Regions from separate parts of the Metabacillus hrfriensis genome, predicted to be linked through region 3. Evidence: a T-box and tRNA genes for the amino acid it is inferred to sense, from the RefSeq annotation. Region 3 holds a T-box; the other regions hold tRNA genes.
The links. The T-box of region 3 lies ahead of tyrS (tyrosine--tRNA ligase). A T-box ahead of a tRNA ligase gene usually reads a tRNA of that ligase, here a tRNA-Tyr.
Positions count from the first base shown of each region.

Region 1: it has a tRNA-Tyr gene. The T-box ahead of tyrS (tyrosine--tRNA ligase) is inferred to sense a tRNA for this amino acid. The anticodon was not compared.
Region 2: it has a tRNA-Tyr gene. The T-box ahead of tyrS (tyrosine--tRNA ligase) is inferred to sense a tRNA for this amino acid. The anticodon was not compared.

Region 1 covers NZ_CP126116.1:169,508-173,920, reverse strand. Annotated here, with positions in the region: gene rocF (arginase) at 1-157, opposite strand, end outside; tRNA gene QLQ22_RS01020 (tRNA-Ala) at 860-932, opposite strand; tRNA gene QLQ22_RS01015 (tRNA-Gly) at 951-1,025, opposite strand; tRNA gene QLQ22_RS01010 (tRNA-Lys) at 1,030-1,105, opposite strand; tRNA gene QLQ22_RS01005 (tRNA-Gln) at 1,248-1,322, opposite strand; tRNA gene QLQ22_RS01000 (tRNA-Tyr) at 1,434-1,518, opposite strand; tRNA gene QLQ22_RS00995 (tRNA-Thr) at 1,528-1,603, opposite strand; tRNA gene QLQ22_RS00990 (tRNA-Val) at 1,666-1,741, opposite strand; tRNA gene QLQ22_RS00985 (tRNA-Glu) at 1,789-1,863, opposite strand; tRNA gene QLQ22_RS00980 (tRNA-Thr) at 1,883-1,955, opposite strand; tRNA gene QLQ22_RS00975 (tRNA-Asn) at 1,960-2,031, opposite strand; rRNA gene rrf (5S ribosomal RNA) at 2,041-2,156, opposite strand; rRNA gene QLQ22_RS00965 (23S ribosomal RNA) at 2,285-4,413, opposite strand, start outside.
Region 2 covers NZ_CP126116.1:700,757-705,169, forward strand. Annotated here, with positions in the region: rRNA gene QLQ22_RS03575 (23S ribosomal RNA) at 1-2,001, shown strand, start outside; rRNA gene rrf (5S ribosomal RNA) at 2,132-2,247, shown strand; tRNA gene QLQ22_RS03585 (tRNA-Asn) at 2,263-2,337, shown strand; tRNA gene QLQ22_RS03590 (tRNA-Ser) at 2,342-2,431, shown strand; tRNA gene QLQ22_RS03595 (tRNA-Glu) at 2,446-2,520, shown strand; tRNA gene QLQ22_RS03600 (tRNA-Val) at 2,537-2,612, shown strand; tRNA gene QLQ22_RS03605 (tRNA-Met) at 2,657-2,733, shown strand; tRNA gene QLQ22_RS03610 (tRNA-Asp) at 2,737-2,812, shown strand; tRNA gene QLQ22_RS03615 (tRNA-Phe) at 2,837-2,912, shown strand; tRNA gene QLQ22_RS03620 (tRNA-Thr) at 2,926-3,001, shown strand; tRNA gene QLQ22_RS03625 (tRNA-Tyr) at 3,012-3,096, shown strand; tRNA gene QLQ22_RS03630 (tRNA-Trp) at 3,114-3,187, shown strand; tRNA gene QLQ22_RS03635 (tRNA-His) at 3,215-3,290, shown strand; tRNA gene QLQ22_RS03640 (tRNA-Gln) at 3,323-3,397, shown strand; tRNA gene QLQ22_RS03645 (tRNA-Gly) at 3,457-3,531, shown strand; tRNA gene QLQ22_RS03650 (tRNA-Cys) at 3,540-3,613, shown strand; tRNA gene QLQ22_RS03655 (tRNA-Leu) at 3,633-3,721, shown strand; tRNA gene QLQ22_RS03660 (tRNA-Leu) at 3,742-3,822, shown strand.
Region 3 covers NZ_CP126116.1:3,924,382-3,928,794, reverse strand. Annotated here, with positions in the region: gene QLQ22_RS19515 (transglycosylase domain-containing protein) at 1-2,314, opposite strand, end outside; T-box leader at 2,451-2,680, shown strand; gene tyrS (tyrosine--tRNA ligase) at 2,731-3,999, shown strand; gene yhfZ (GntR family transcriptional regulator YhfZ) at 4,313-4,413, shown strand, end outside.

The DNA of each region.
Region 1 (4,413 bases), 1.3 Mb from region 3:
CAATTTTAATATCACCTTTATCTTCAATCTCATATTGCAGCCATTCAAGTCGTTCTACAACTCCTGCGTATCTGATAGCACTAGGCCCCATGTCCACACCTCGGCGCATTTGACCTAAATCCATTGGTACCCCGATAATTGATATTCTTTCTTTCATGTAAATCATCCCCCTTAGTAAGAAACTCTGTATCTATTGTACTGATAAAAAGGGTCATGACTCAACTCGACAAAATCGTGTATATATATACAGAGTTTTCTGTAAAATAATTGGCAAAATAGCAGGGAATAATTAATACGATGATGTAGAGTCAGCTGATTTCCTGGTCATTTGATTATTTTTCTGAATTTCTACTTCACCTTTATGACTGATCTGAATTGAACAAATTAAACATCAAATTGGATCCAAACCATCCAACTCGCATTAGCCGTTTTTGAATTAACGAAAAACTATAACCAACTCGCACGAATCAGTGTTCAATTCCCGAAAATGGGTTTTTGGCTCGCAACTTCATTTTTTTATGAAAAAAGGATATAAAAATACCTGTTACTAGCTGCCGTTGGCCATTATTAATCAGAGCTGCTGTAAATTATGAAAGAGTTTAAGCTGTGTATTGAACTTCATATTTAGACCCGAATGCCCAACTCGCAAAAATAATGAACTAACTTGCGGAAACTGATCTCCTACTCGCAAGCCTCATATTCAACAAGAAAACTGTTATAACATAAAGGATAGGATATTGAATTCATATATAAATAAACGTTTTATTGAAGCACGTATCCATAAATTAATTTTTTTCATTATTCCTAAACAAAAAACCGTTAGACATTAAGTCTAACGGTTTTTACAGGGTGTTTATGATGGAGCCTAGCGGGATCGAACCGCTGACCTCCTGCGTGCAAGGCAGGCGCTCTCCCAGCTGAGCTAAGGCCCCGATATAAATAAGAAGTTCTGGAGCGGAAGACGGGATTCGAACCCGCGACCCCCACCTTGGCAAGGTGGTGTTCTACCACTGAACTACTTCCGCAAAATGGTGTGCCATGAAGGACTCGAACCTTCGACCCTCTGATTAAAAGTCAGATGCTCTACCGACTGAGCTAATGGCACCTTATAAGAAAACACTCTTCAGTTTTGCAAGACGCCCTAATCTAAGAAAGATTATTCTAGGAGCGGCTCGATTTATGTGCTGAAGCTACGCTTCAATGATTACTCGATCGTTCTCTAACGACTGAGAAATCGGCACAAGAAATGGCTGGGCTAGCTGGATTCGAACCAGCGCATGACGGAGTCAAAGTCCGTTGCCTTACCGCTTGGCTATAGCCCATCAATTATGTATTCTATAAAATTCTAATTGACCGTAAAAAGGTTTATGTTAACTAAACATATTATTTACAGTCTAGACAAGAACTATTCAGTTAAGTTTGTCTAAATAAAGTGGTGGAGGGGGACGGATTCGAACCGCCGAACCCGGAGGGAGCGGATTTACAGTCCGCCGCGTTTAGCCACTTCGCTACCCCTCCACACATAAGTGGTGCCGGCAAGAGGACTTGAACCCCCAACCTACTGATTACAAGTCAGTTGCTCTACCAATTGAGCTACACCGGCATATATAGTGAAATACAATACTATTTATTCGCTTTTTAAAGTCGTCTGCTGCAATGTCTTAATGGTGGAGGATGACGGGCTCGAACCGCCGACCCTCTGCTTGTAAGGCAGATGCTCTCCCAGCTGAGCTAATCCTCCGCATAAAAGATTGTTTGATATTTCACATATTAAGACTTAAGTTTGAATGGTGACCCGTACGGGATTCGAACCCGTGTTACCGCCGTGAAAGGGCGGTGTCTTAACCGCTTGACCAACGGGCCGTTTTATTAGTTTAATGTAAGCTCCCAACCGGGCTTGAACCGATGACCTCTTCCTTACCATGGAAGTGCTCTACCGACTGAGCTATGGAAGCAAGGCTCCGCAGGTAGGACTCGAACCTACGACCGATCGGTTAACAGCCGATAGCTCTACCACTGAGCTACTGCGGAATAATGCTAGCCTGGCGACGTCCTACTCTTGCAGGGGGAAACCCCCAACTACCATCGGCGCTGAAGAGCTTAACTTCCGTGTTCGGCATGGGAACGGGTGTGACCTCTTCGCCATCATCACCAGACATAATGACAAAAATTATTATACTATAAAATCCGAAGATTTCAAGTGTTTTTTTGAAAGAAGTTATTCTTTCAAAACTAAATAACGTATGATAACAAGATTCACTTAGGTTTTACACTTTATTAGACTGTGGTTAAGTCCTCGAACGATTAGTATCTGTCAGCTCCACACGTCACCGCGCTTCCACCTCAGACCTATCAACCTGATCATCTTTCAGGGTTCTTACTCACTAATGTGATGGGAAATCTCATCTTGAGGGGGGCTTCATGCTTAGATGCTTTCAGCACTTATCCCTTCCGCACATAGCTACCCAGCGATGCCTTTGGCAAGACAACTGGTACACCAGCGGTGCGTCCATCCCGGTCCTCTCGTACTAAGGACAGCTCCTCTCAAATTTCCTGCGCCCACGACGGATAGGGACCGAACTGTCTCACGACGTTCTGAACCCAGCTCGCGTACCGCTTTAATGGGCGAACAGCCCAACCCTTGGGACCGACTACAGCCCCAGGATGCGATGAGCCGACATCGAGGTGCCAAACCTCCCCGTCGATGTGGACTCTTGGGGGAGATAAGCCTGTTATCCCCGGGGTAGCTTTTATCCGTTGAGCGATGGCCCTTCCATGCGGAACCACCGGATCACTAAGCCCGACTTTCGTCCCTGCTCGACTTGTAGGTCTCGCAGTCAAGCTCCCTTGTGCCTTTACACTCTGCGAATGATTTCCAACCATTCTGAGGGAACCTTTGGGCGCCTCCGTTACATTTTAGGAGGCGACCGCCCCAGTCAAACTGCCCACCTGACACTGTCTCCCAGCCCGATCAGGGCTGTGGGTTAGAATTTCAATACAGCAAGGGTAGTATCCCACCAATGCCTCCACCGAAGCTGGCGCTCCGGCTTCCAAGGCTCCTACCTATCCTGTACAAGCTGTACCAAAATTCAATATCAGGCTACAGTAAAGCTCCACGGGGTCTTTCCGTCCTGTCGCGGGTAACCTGCATCTTCACAGGTACTATAATTTCACCGAGTCTCTCGTTGAGACAGTGCCCAGATCGTTACGCCTTTCGTGCGGGTCGGAACTTACCCGACAAGGAATTTCGCTACCTTAGGACCGTTATAGTTACGGCCGCCGTTTACTGGGGCTTCAATTCAAAGCTTCGCTTGCGCTAACCTCTCCTCTTAACCTTCCAGCACCGGGCAGGCGTCAGCCCCTATACTTCGCCTTGCGGCTTCGCAGAGACCTGTGTTTTTGCTAAACAGTCGCCTGGGCCTATTCACTGCGGCTTTTCAGGGCTATGAACCCTAAAAAGCACCCCTTCTCCCGAAGTTACGGGGTCATTTTGCCGAGTTCCTTAACGAGAGTTCTCTCGCTCACCTTAGGATTCTCTCCTCGCCTACCTGTGTCGGTTTGCGGTACGGGCACCTCTCACCTCGCTAGAGGCTTTTCTTGGCAGTGTGGAATCAGGAACTTCGGTACTAAATTTCCCTCGCCATCACAGCTCAGCCTTATATGAGAAGCGGATTTGCCTACTTCTCAGCCTAACTGCTTGGACGCGCATATCCAACAGCGCGCTTGCCCTATCCTCCTGCGTCCCCCCATTGCTCAAATGGTGAGGAGGTGGTACAGGAATATCAACCTGTTGTCCATCGCCTACGCCTTTCGGCCTCGGCTTAGGTCCCGACTAACCCTGAGCGGACGAGCCTTCCTCAGGAAACCTTAGGCATTCGGTGGAGGGGATTCTCACCCCTCTTTCGCTACTCATACCGGCATTCTCACTTCTAAGCGCTCCACCAGTCCTTACGGTCTAGCTTCAACGCCCTTAGAACGCTCTCCTACCACTGTTCGTAAGAACAGTCCACAGCTTCGGTGATACGTTTAGCCCCGGTACATTTTCGGCGCAGAGTCACTCGACCAGTGAGCTATTACGCACTCTTTAAATGGTGGCTGCTTCTAAGCCAACATCCTGGTTGTCTAAGCAACTCCACATCCTTTTCCACTTAACGTATACTTTGGGACCTTAGCTGGTGGTCTGGGCTGTTTCCCTCTTGACTACGGATCTTATCACTCGCAGTCTGACTCCCAAGGAGCAAGTCTTTGGCATTCGGAGTTTGACTGAATTCGGTAACCCGATGAGGGCCCCTAGTCCAATCAGTGCTCTACCTCCAAGACTCTCATACTTGAGGCTAGCCCTAAAGCTATTTCGGAGAGAACCAGCTATCTCCAGGTTCGATTGGAATTTCTCCGCTACCCACACCTCATCCC
Region 2 (4,413 bases), 1.8 Mb from region 3:
CTCATCGGGTTACCGAATTCAGTCAAACTCCGAATGCCAAAGACTTGCTCCTTGGGAGTCAGACTGCGAGTGATAAGATCCGTAGTCAAGAGGGAAACAGCCCAGACCACCAGCTAAGGTCCCAAAGTATACGTTAAGTGGAAAAGGATGTGGAGTTGCTTAGACAACCAGGATGTTGGCTTAGAAGCAGCCACCATTTAAAGAGTGCGTAATAGCTCACTGGTCGAGTGACTCTGCGCCGAAAATGTACCGGGGCTAAACGTATCACCGAAGCTGTGGACTGTTCTTACGAACAGTGGTAGGAGAGCGTTCTAAGGGCGTTGAAGCTAGACCGTAAGGACTGGTGGAGCGCTTAGAAGTGAGAATGCCGGTATGAGTAGCGAAAGAGGGGTGAGAATCCCCTCCACCGAATGCCTAAGGTTTCCTGAGGAAGGCTCGTCCGCTCAGGGTTAGTCGGGACCTAAGCCGAGGCCGAAAGGCGTAGGCGATGGACAACAGGTTGATATTCCTGTACCACCTCCTCACCATTTGAGCAATGGGGGGACGCAGGAGGATAGGGCAAGCGCGCTGTTGGATATGCGCGTCCAAGCAGTTAGGCTGAGAAGTAGGCAAATCCGCTTCTCATATAAGGCTGAGCTGTGATGGCGAGGGAAATTTAGTACCGAAGTTCCTGATTCCACACTGCCAAGAAAAGCCTCTAGCGAGGTGAGAGGTGCCCGTACCGCAAACCGACACAGGTAGGCGAGGAGAGAATCCTAAGGTGAGCGAGAGAACTCTCGTTAAGGAACTCGGCAAAATGACCCCGTAACTTCGGGAGAAGGGGTGCTTTTTAGGGTTCATAGCCCTGAAAAGCCGCAGTGAATAGGCCCAGGCGACTGTTTAGCAAAAACACAGGTCTCTGCGAAGCCGCAAGGCGAAGTATAGGGGCTGACGCCTGCCCGGTGCTGGAAGGTTAAGAGGAGAGGTTAGCGCAAGCGAAGCTTTGAATTGAAGCCCCAGTAAACGGCGGCCGTAACTATAACGGTCCTAAGGTAGCGAAATTCCTTGTCGGGTAAGTTCCGACCCGCACGAAAGGCGTAACGATCTGGGCACTGTCTCAACGAGAGACTCGGTGAAATTATAGTACCTGTGAAGATGCAGGTTACCCGCGACAGGACGGAAAGACCCCGTGGAGCTTTACTGTAGCCTGATATTGAATTTTGGTACAGCTTGTACAGGATAGGTAGGAGCCTTGGAAGCCGGAGCGCCAGCTTCGGTGGAGGCATTGGTGGGATACTACCCTTGCTGTATTGAAATTCTAACCCACAGCCCTGATCGGGCTGGGAGACAGTGTCAGGTGGGCAGTTTGACTGGGGCGGTCGCCTCCTAAAATGTAACGGAGGCGCCCAAAGGTTCCCTCAGAATGGTTGGAAATCATTCGCAGAGTGTAAAGGCACAAGGGAGCTTGACTGCGAGACCTACAAGTCGAGCAGGGACGAAAGTCGGGCTTAGTGATCCGGTGGTTCCGCATGGAAGGGCCATCGCTCAACGGATAAAAGCTACCCCGGGGATAACAGGCTTATCTCCCCCAAGAGTCCACATCGACGGGGAGGTTTGGCACCTCGATGTCGGCTCATCGCATCCTGGGGCTGTAGTCGGTCCCAAGGGTTGGGCTGTTCGCCCATTAAAGCGGTACGCGAGCTGGGTTCAGAACGTCGTGAGACAGTTCGGTCCCTATCCGTCGTGGGCGCAGGAAATTTGAGAGGAGCTGTCCTTAGTACGAGAGGACCGGGATGGACGCACCGCTGGTGTACCAGTTGTCTTGCCAAAGGCATCGCTGGGTAGCTATGTGCGGAAGGGATAAGTGCTGAAAGCATCTAAGCATGAAGCCCCCCTCAAGATGAGATTTCCCATCACATTAGTGAGTAAGAACCCTGAAAGATGATCAGGTTGATAGGTCTGAGGTGGAAGCGCGGTGACGTGTGGAGCTGACAGATACTAATCGTTCGAGGACTTAACCACAGTCTAATAAAGTGTAAAACCTGAGTGAAACTTGTTATCATACGTTATTTAGTTTTGAAAGAATAACTTCTTTCGAAAAAAAAAGCTTGAAATCTTCGGATTTCATAGTATAATAATTTTTGTCACTATGTCTGGTGATGATGGCAAAGAGGTCACACCCGTTCCCATGCCGAACACGGAAGTTAAGCTCTTTAGCGCCGATGGTAGTTGGGGGTTTCCCCCTGTGAGAGTAGGACGTTGCCAGGCTAGTGAAAATATTATTCCGCAGTAGCTCAGTGGTAGAGCTATCGGCTGTTAACCGATCGGTCGTAGGTTCGAGTCCTACCTGCGGAGCCATTTTGGAGAGCTGTCCGAGTGGCCGAAGGAGCACGATTGGAAATCGTGTAGGCGGTAACCCGTCTCAAGGGTTCGAATCCCTTGCTCTCCGCCACTACTTATATAAATGGCCCGTTGGTCAAGCGGTTAAGACACCGCCCTTTCACGGCGGTAACACGGGTTCGAATCCCGTACGGGTCACCAATATCATTTTCACTGCGGAGGATTAGCTCAGCTGGGAGAGCATCTGCCTTACAAGCAGAGGGTCGGCGGTTCGAGCCCGTCATCCTCCACCATCTTTACTGAAATAAAGCAGCAAAAAAACTTCATTTATTATTGTCGCGGGGTGGAGCAGTCTGGTAGCTCGTCGGGCTCATAACCCGAAGGTCGCAGGTTCAAATCCTGTCCCCGCAACCAAATGGTCCCGTGGTGTAGCGGTTAACATGCCTGCCTGTCACGCAGGAGATCGCCGGTTCGATCCCGGTCGGGACCGCCATTCTTAATTAAAAAAGAATAAAATGGCTTGGTAGCTCAGTCGGTAGAGCAAAGGACTGAAAATCCTTGTGTCGGCGGTTCGATTCCGTCCCAAGCCACCATTTACACTTAAATGCCGGTGTAGCTCAATTGGTAGAGCAACTGACTTGTAATCAGTAGGTTGGGGGTTCAAGTCCTCTTGCCGGCACCACTTACAGTGTGGAGGGGTAGCGAAGTGGCTAAACGCGGCGGACTGTAAATCCGCTCCCTCCGGGTTCGGCGGTTCGAATCCGTCCCCCTCCACCATTTTATTTAAAGAATATAGGGGTATAGTTTAAAGGTAGAACAGAGGTCTCCAAAACCTCCGGTGTGGGTTCGAGTCCTACTACCCCTGCCAATTTAATTAATCTTATATAGTATAATGGCGGTTGTGGCGAAGTGGTTAACGCACCAGATTGTGGCTCTGGCATTCGTGGGTTCGATTCCCATCAGTCGCCCCATTTTTTACTTAATAGGGTTTTTATTTCTGTTTTGGGCTATAGCCAAGCGGTAAGGCAACGGACTTTGACTCCGTCATGCGCTGGTTCGAATCCAGCTAGCCCAGCCATTTTCAATCTAAAGTCATCTTTGTGCAGCTCCTGCATAAAATACATTACAATGCGATTTGCGGAAGTAGTTCAGTGGTAGAACACCACCTTGCCAAGGTGGGGGTCGCGGGTTCGAATCCCGTCTTCCGCTCCAATAGTTGAGGCGGCATAGCCAAGTGGTAAGGCAGAGGTCTGCAAAACCTTTATCCCCGGTTCAAATCCGGGTGTCGCCTCCAATTTTTATTTATCACCCTTGCCGGGGTGGCGGAACTGGCAGACGCACAGGACTTAAAATCCTGCGGTAGGTGACTACCGTACCGGTTCGATTCCGGTCCTCGGCACCATCTTCATCACAATTTCATTTGCCGGTGTGGCGGAATTGGCAGACGCGCACGACTCAAAATCGTGTTCCTCTGGAGTGCCGGTTCGACCCCGGCCACCGGTATCGAAATTTTATTACTTTCAATTACAAGTGAATTAAGTAATATCAACGTTTAAAAACGTCTCTACAGTTATTGTAGAGGCGTTTTTTTGTTGTCTTTTTATCTTTTTTTCACATGACATCCTCAAATGAAATCGTGTTCCTTAATCGTGTGCACCGTTGAAGGAGGAATTATTATGACAAGGCGTAAGAATGTTTTAAATGATGATGAACTGGCTGTTATTCAAAGTAAGTAAAAGCTTATGTAGAGACATTTAAAGATGCTATTCAATTGTTCATTAAGGATTGCGAATTTCGAAATTTAAGACCTCATACAATTCAATATTACTTGAATGGAATACAAGCATTTTTAAATCAACTTAAAGATCAGGGTATTGATATTACTTTATTGAAACCATCTAACCTAACTGAAGAACATATTAAAAACAATGTGATTCTCTATATGCGTAATTTTAAGGGTAGCAGAATCGGCAGTTACTGGAACTTCTTTTCCTAAGCCGGAGTTGATTTCAGAATGGTTAGCACTTATATTTAATATTCAAATTAAATTATTTAATATTTAAGTTCGCTTTTATAAATTATTTTAAGTTGATA
Region 3 (4,413 bases):
GAGCAGAAGGGGGCACCTGGTACGCCCTGTCTTTTACATAAACATACTTTCCTGATGTTAAGCTGTCATCTGTTTTTGTCGGAACAAACTTCGCATTAAAGAGATCTGTTGCAACAAGTCCTGCCTGCTGGCACATGGCAGAAGGCAGATCCCCGGACAGTGCGCAATATGATTTCTGAACAATTCCGCCGGGCATTTTAAACGTTTCTTTCGGTGCAATGAGACCCGGATTAACTTCATGGGCTGCATTCATCAGCTTCGACCATAAAAGAATGTTTCTGCGGCTGTAGGACATGCCTTTATAATCTTTTTCAACAGATTTAGGGGTGTCGTATCCCATCCACGTTCCAAACGAGACATTTGGATTCGTTCCGACAAACCATATATCCTTATACTCTTGACTTGTTCCTGTTTTTCCTGCCCAGTCTGCACTGAATGACAGATAGTTCTTAGCGGCTGTACCTGTTCCTTGTTTAATAACATCGCGCATCATATCGATTGTTAAGTAGGAAGTCTGAGGTGTAAAAACATCAACGGCTTTTGATTTGTGCTGATAAATGACTTCGCCTGATTTTGTTTCAATTTTTTCAATGAGATAAGCATCGATAAACTTTCCTTCATTTGCAAATGTTGCAAATGCATTTACGTTTTCTTCGACGGTTATGCCATTAGTAAGTCCGCCAATTGAAGTAGCTGGACCCCCATCATTTTCAGAGATAGTTGTGACTCCCATTTTCTTTAAATAATTAAGAGGATTTTGATCTATCACTTTTAAGTAAGACTTAATGGCAGGTATATTATAAGACTTTTCAAGTGCATATCGGGCACTTGTAAATCCGTGGAAGCGGCCATCGAAATTTTTAGGGTTCCATTCGCCGATTTGCAGCGGTACATCTGCAAGTACTGAACCTGGCTGAATGGCACCGGTTTCCATTGCAGGAGCATAAGCAAGCAGCGGCTTCATCGTCGATCCGTTTGATCGGGGAGTATCTGTTGCATGATTAACTTGTTCTCTTTTATGATTTCTTCCCCCGACGAAGCTGATGATTTTCCCTGTCTTATTCTCAATTAAAACAGCTCCAACCTCAACGGGCTCCTGAACCTGTATTTTCTTCCCGGTATCTTTGTCTACCTTCACTTCCGTCTTATCGCTGCCGTAGTATTCATACGATTCAGCAATGGTTTTCATTTTGTCATAAATATCTTTTTGAATGGTTGTATGAATTTTATAGCCATTTTGACGTAAGTTCCGGTCAGCAAGGGCTTTGTATTCTGCATACAATTCTTTATTTTTTTTCAGTTCGTCCAATTTGTGGCCGTCTTTTTCAGCCAGCTGCGTTAAGATAATATCAGTGGCGCGTTCTTCAATTTCGTAGGTGAGCCATGGATATTGTTCAAAAGAGGAAGGCTTGGCCTTGGCGAGACTTTTCCTTAAATCAAATGTGGCTGCTTCTTCGTATTCTTTTTGCGAGATGAAGCCTTTTGCATACATGCGTTTAAGAACAGTTTTCATCCTGGACGTTCCTGCATCTAGATTTTCCTTTATTTCTCCCCTGTTTGTAAAAGGGGTATAGCCGAATGGGCTCTGTGGCAGACCTGCAATAAAAGCAGATTGAGGAAGAGTTAAATTCTTCGCATCCACACCGAAAATACCTTGTGCAGCGGCCTGAACTCCCGCAATATTTCGGCCTGAAGCATTTCTGCCCAAATCAGCAACATTCAAATAAGCCTCCAAGATTTCCTCTTTTTCAAAGAAGCGCTCAAGTCGGAGAGCAAGCAGAATTTCTTTTGCTTTGCGGTCAAAAGAAACTTCGTCTGTGAGAATTTGATTTTTGATCAGCTGCTGTGTAAGTGTACTCCCCCCAGAGCGATTAGAGGAATTTGTCACTTCCTGAAAAAGAGCGCGCATAATCGCTTTAGGGACGACCCCGTCATGCTCATAAAAAAATTCATCCTCTGTAGCAATTACGGCATTCTTTACATGCTTTGAAATATCATCAATCTTTACTTCCTGTCTTTCAATATCTGCACGGAGCTTTCCTAAATACACCGAATCAGAAAAATAAATCTGCGAGGTTTCTTCGTAATTATAAATATCTTTTTTCATGGAACTATAAGTGCGGAGAGGTTCATCCTTAACCAATGACGCAAAGTACCCTGCGCCGAGTCCGCCGCCAAACGATGCGGCAATTAAACCGATGACAAAAAAGATCAGCATTAGGTTCCAGACGACCCCGTATGTAATATTAAACCCTTTTACTGTTCTATGTTTGTACGGCATAAATTTGCTGTACCAAGATTTAAATTTATCCATAAATGTATCATCCCCCTATACAATCCACCCACTCAATTATATCATATAAAAACAGTACTTTTGTATGATCTTGTCAGATGCTGTTGAACCGTTTGACAAGAGACATTCTATATGGTAAAAAAGATTTATTAGAATTGAAAATGCTTTGAATGGAATTAGTAGTGAACATCTCCCTGTTTTAGAAAGCTGATGGTCGATGAAAATCAGCACACAGATGAATCATGAATTACCTCCAGGAGCTTCTTTTGTGAAAGGCAGCTAATGCCCAATAGCGAAAGACGGTTAGAATGCCGTTATATATGCCGAGATAGGAATCAGTTTATCTTTTTCCTAAGTAGGGTGGTACCGCGTAATCACGCCCCTTCATTTTTGAAGGGGTGTTTTTTGTATTTTATGAAAAAAAGGAGCTAATCAGAATGAGTGAATTATTGAATGATTTGCAGTTCAGAGGGTTAATCAATCAAATGACAGACGAAGAAGGTCTGAGAAAGTTATTAGAAGAGGAATCAGTAAAATTATATTCTGGTTTCGATCCGACGGCAGACAGCCTGCACATCGGGCATTTACTTCCGATTTTAACTCTTCGCCGCTTTCAGCAGGCAGGACACCGCCCAATTGCCTTAGTCGGCGGAGCAACTGGCTTAATTGGCGACCCAAGCGGAAAGAAAGCGGAAAGAACGCTTAATACTTCCGATATTGTTCAGGAGTGGTCAAACAAAATTAAAGGTCAGCTTTCCCGTTTCCTTGATTTTGATCCCTCAAGTGAAAATCCTGCTACTCTTGCCAACAACTTTGACTGGATTGGATCTATGGATTTGATCACATTCCTTAGGGATGTAGGAAAAAATTTCGGTATTAATTACATGCTTGCAAAGGATACGGTGTCTTCAAGAATTGAATCAGGAATTTCCTACACAGAGTTCAGCTACATGATTCTGCAGTCATATGACTTTTTAAATTTATACAGATCCCAAGGCTGCAAGCTTCAAATTGGAGGAAGCGATCAGTGGGGCAACATTACAGCAGGCCTTGAATTGATCCGCAAATCCGAGGAAAATTCCAAAGCATTCGGATTAACAGTTCCATTGGTTACAAAATCAGATGGAACAAAATTCGGCAAAACAGAAGGCGGAGCTATCTGGCTCGATAAAGAAAAAACGACTCCTTATGAGTTCTACCAGTTCTGGATCAATACAGATGACCGCGATGTCATTAAATACATCAAGTTCTTTACCTTCCTTTCTCATGAAGAGATTGCGGAGCTTGAAGAGGAACTGACAAATGCACCAGAAAAACGCGCTGCACAAAAAGCGCTTGCCGAGAATATGACAAAGCTCGTACACGGAGAAGAATCTTTGGAGCAAGCAATCAAAATCTCTCAGGCTTTTTTCAGCGGAAACATTAAAGAGCTTACTGGAGATGAAATTGAGCAGGGCTTTAAAGATGTACCGGCATTTACATCAGAAGAAGCAGAAATCGGCTTAATCGACCTGCTTGTCAATGCAAAAATTTCTCCTTCAAAACGCCAGGCAAGAGAAGATGTTTCAAATGGAGCAGTATACATCAATGGCGAGCGAATTCAGGAGACAGACAAAGTCCTTGGAGAAGACGACCGCATTGACGGCAAATTCACTGTTATCCGCAGAGGGAAGAAGAAGTACACGTTAATTCAATACAAGAACTGATGAAAAGCCTCACTTGCTGGAACGGGCTAGCTTGAAAGGTGCATACCACACTTCTATAAACCTAAGAAATAGCACATCAATTAGCAGTCTAATTGGTGTGCTGTTTTTTTATTATTAAGGATTTTTTATAGATTAACTTGATTTATACGATACACATTACACCTTATGTTTAATCTTCGGTAAAAAAAGATAGAAAGGAGCAGGTAATCATTTTAACAAATTATTCAGAAAAATCAATCTTGTAAACAGCTTAAATATATGGTAAATTTGCATCAATGAATGAATATACAAATAATTGTACAAGAGTGGTGCTATGGAGATTTTTGAGTCGCTCCTTTCTAAAAAGGGGTTAATTTTGCAGAAGATCGCAGAGGATCTATTATTTATTGAACTAAATGAGCGGATACCAAAAGT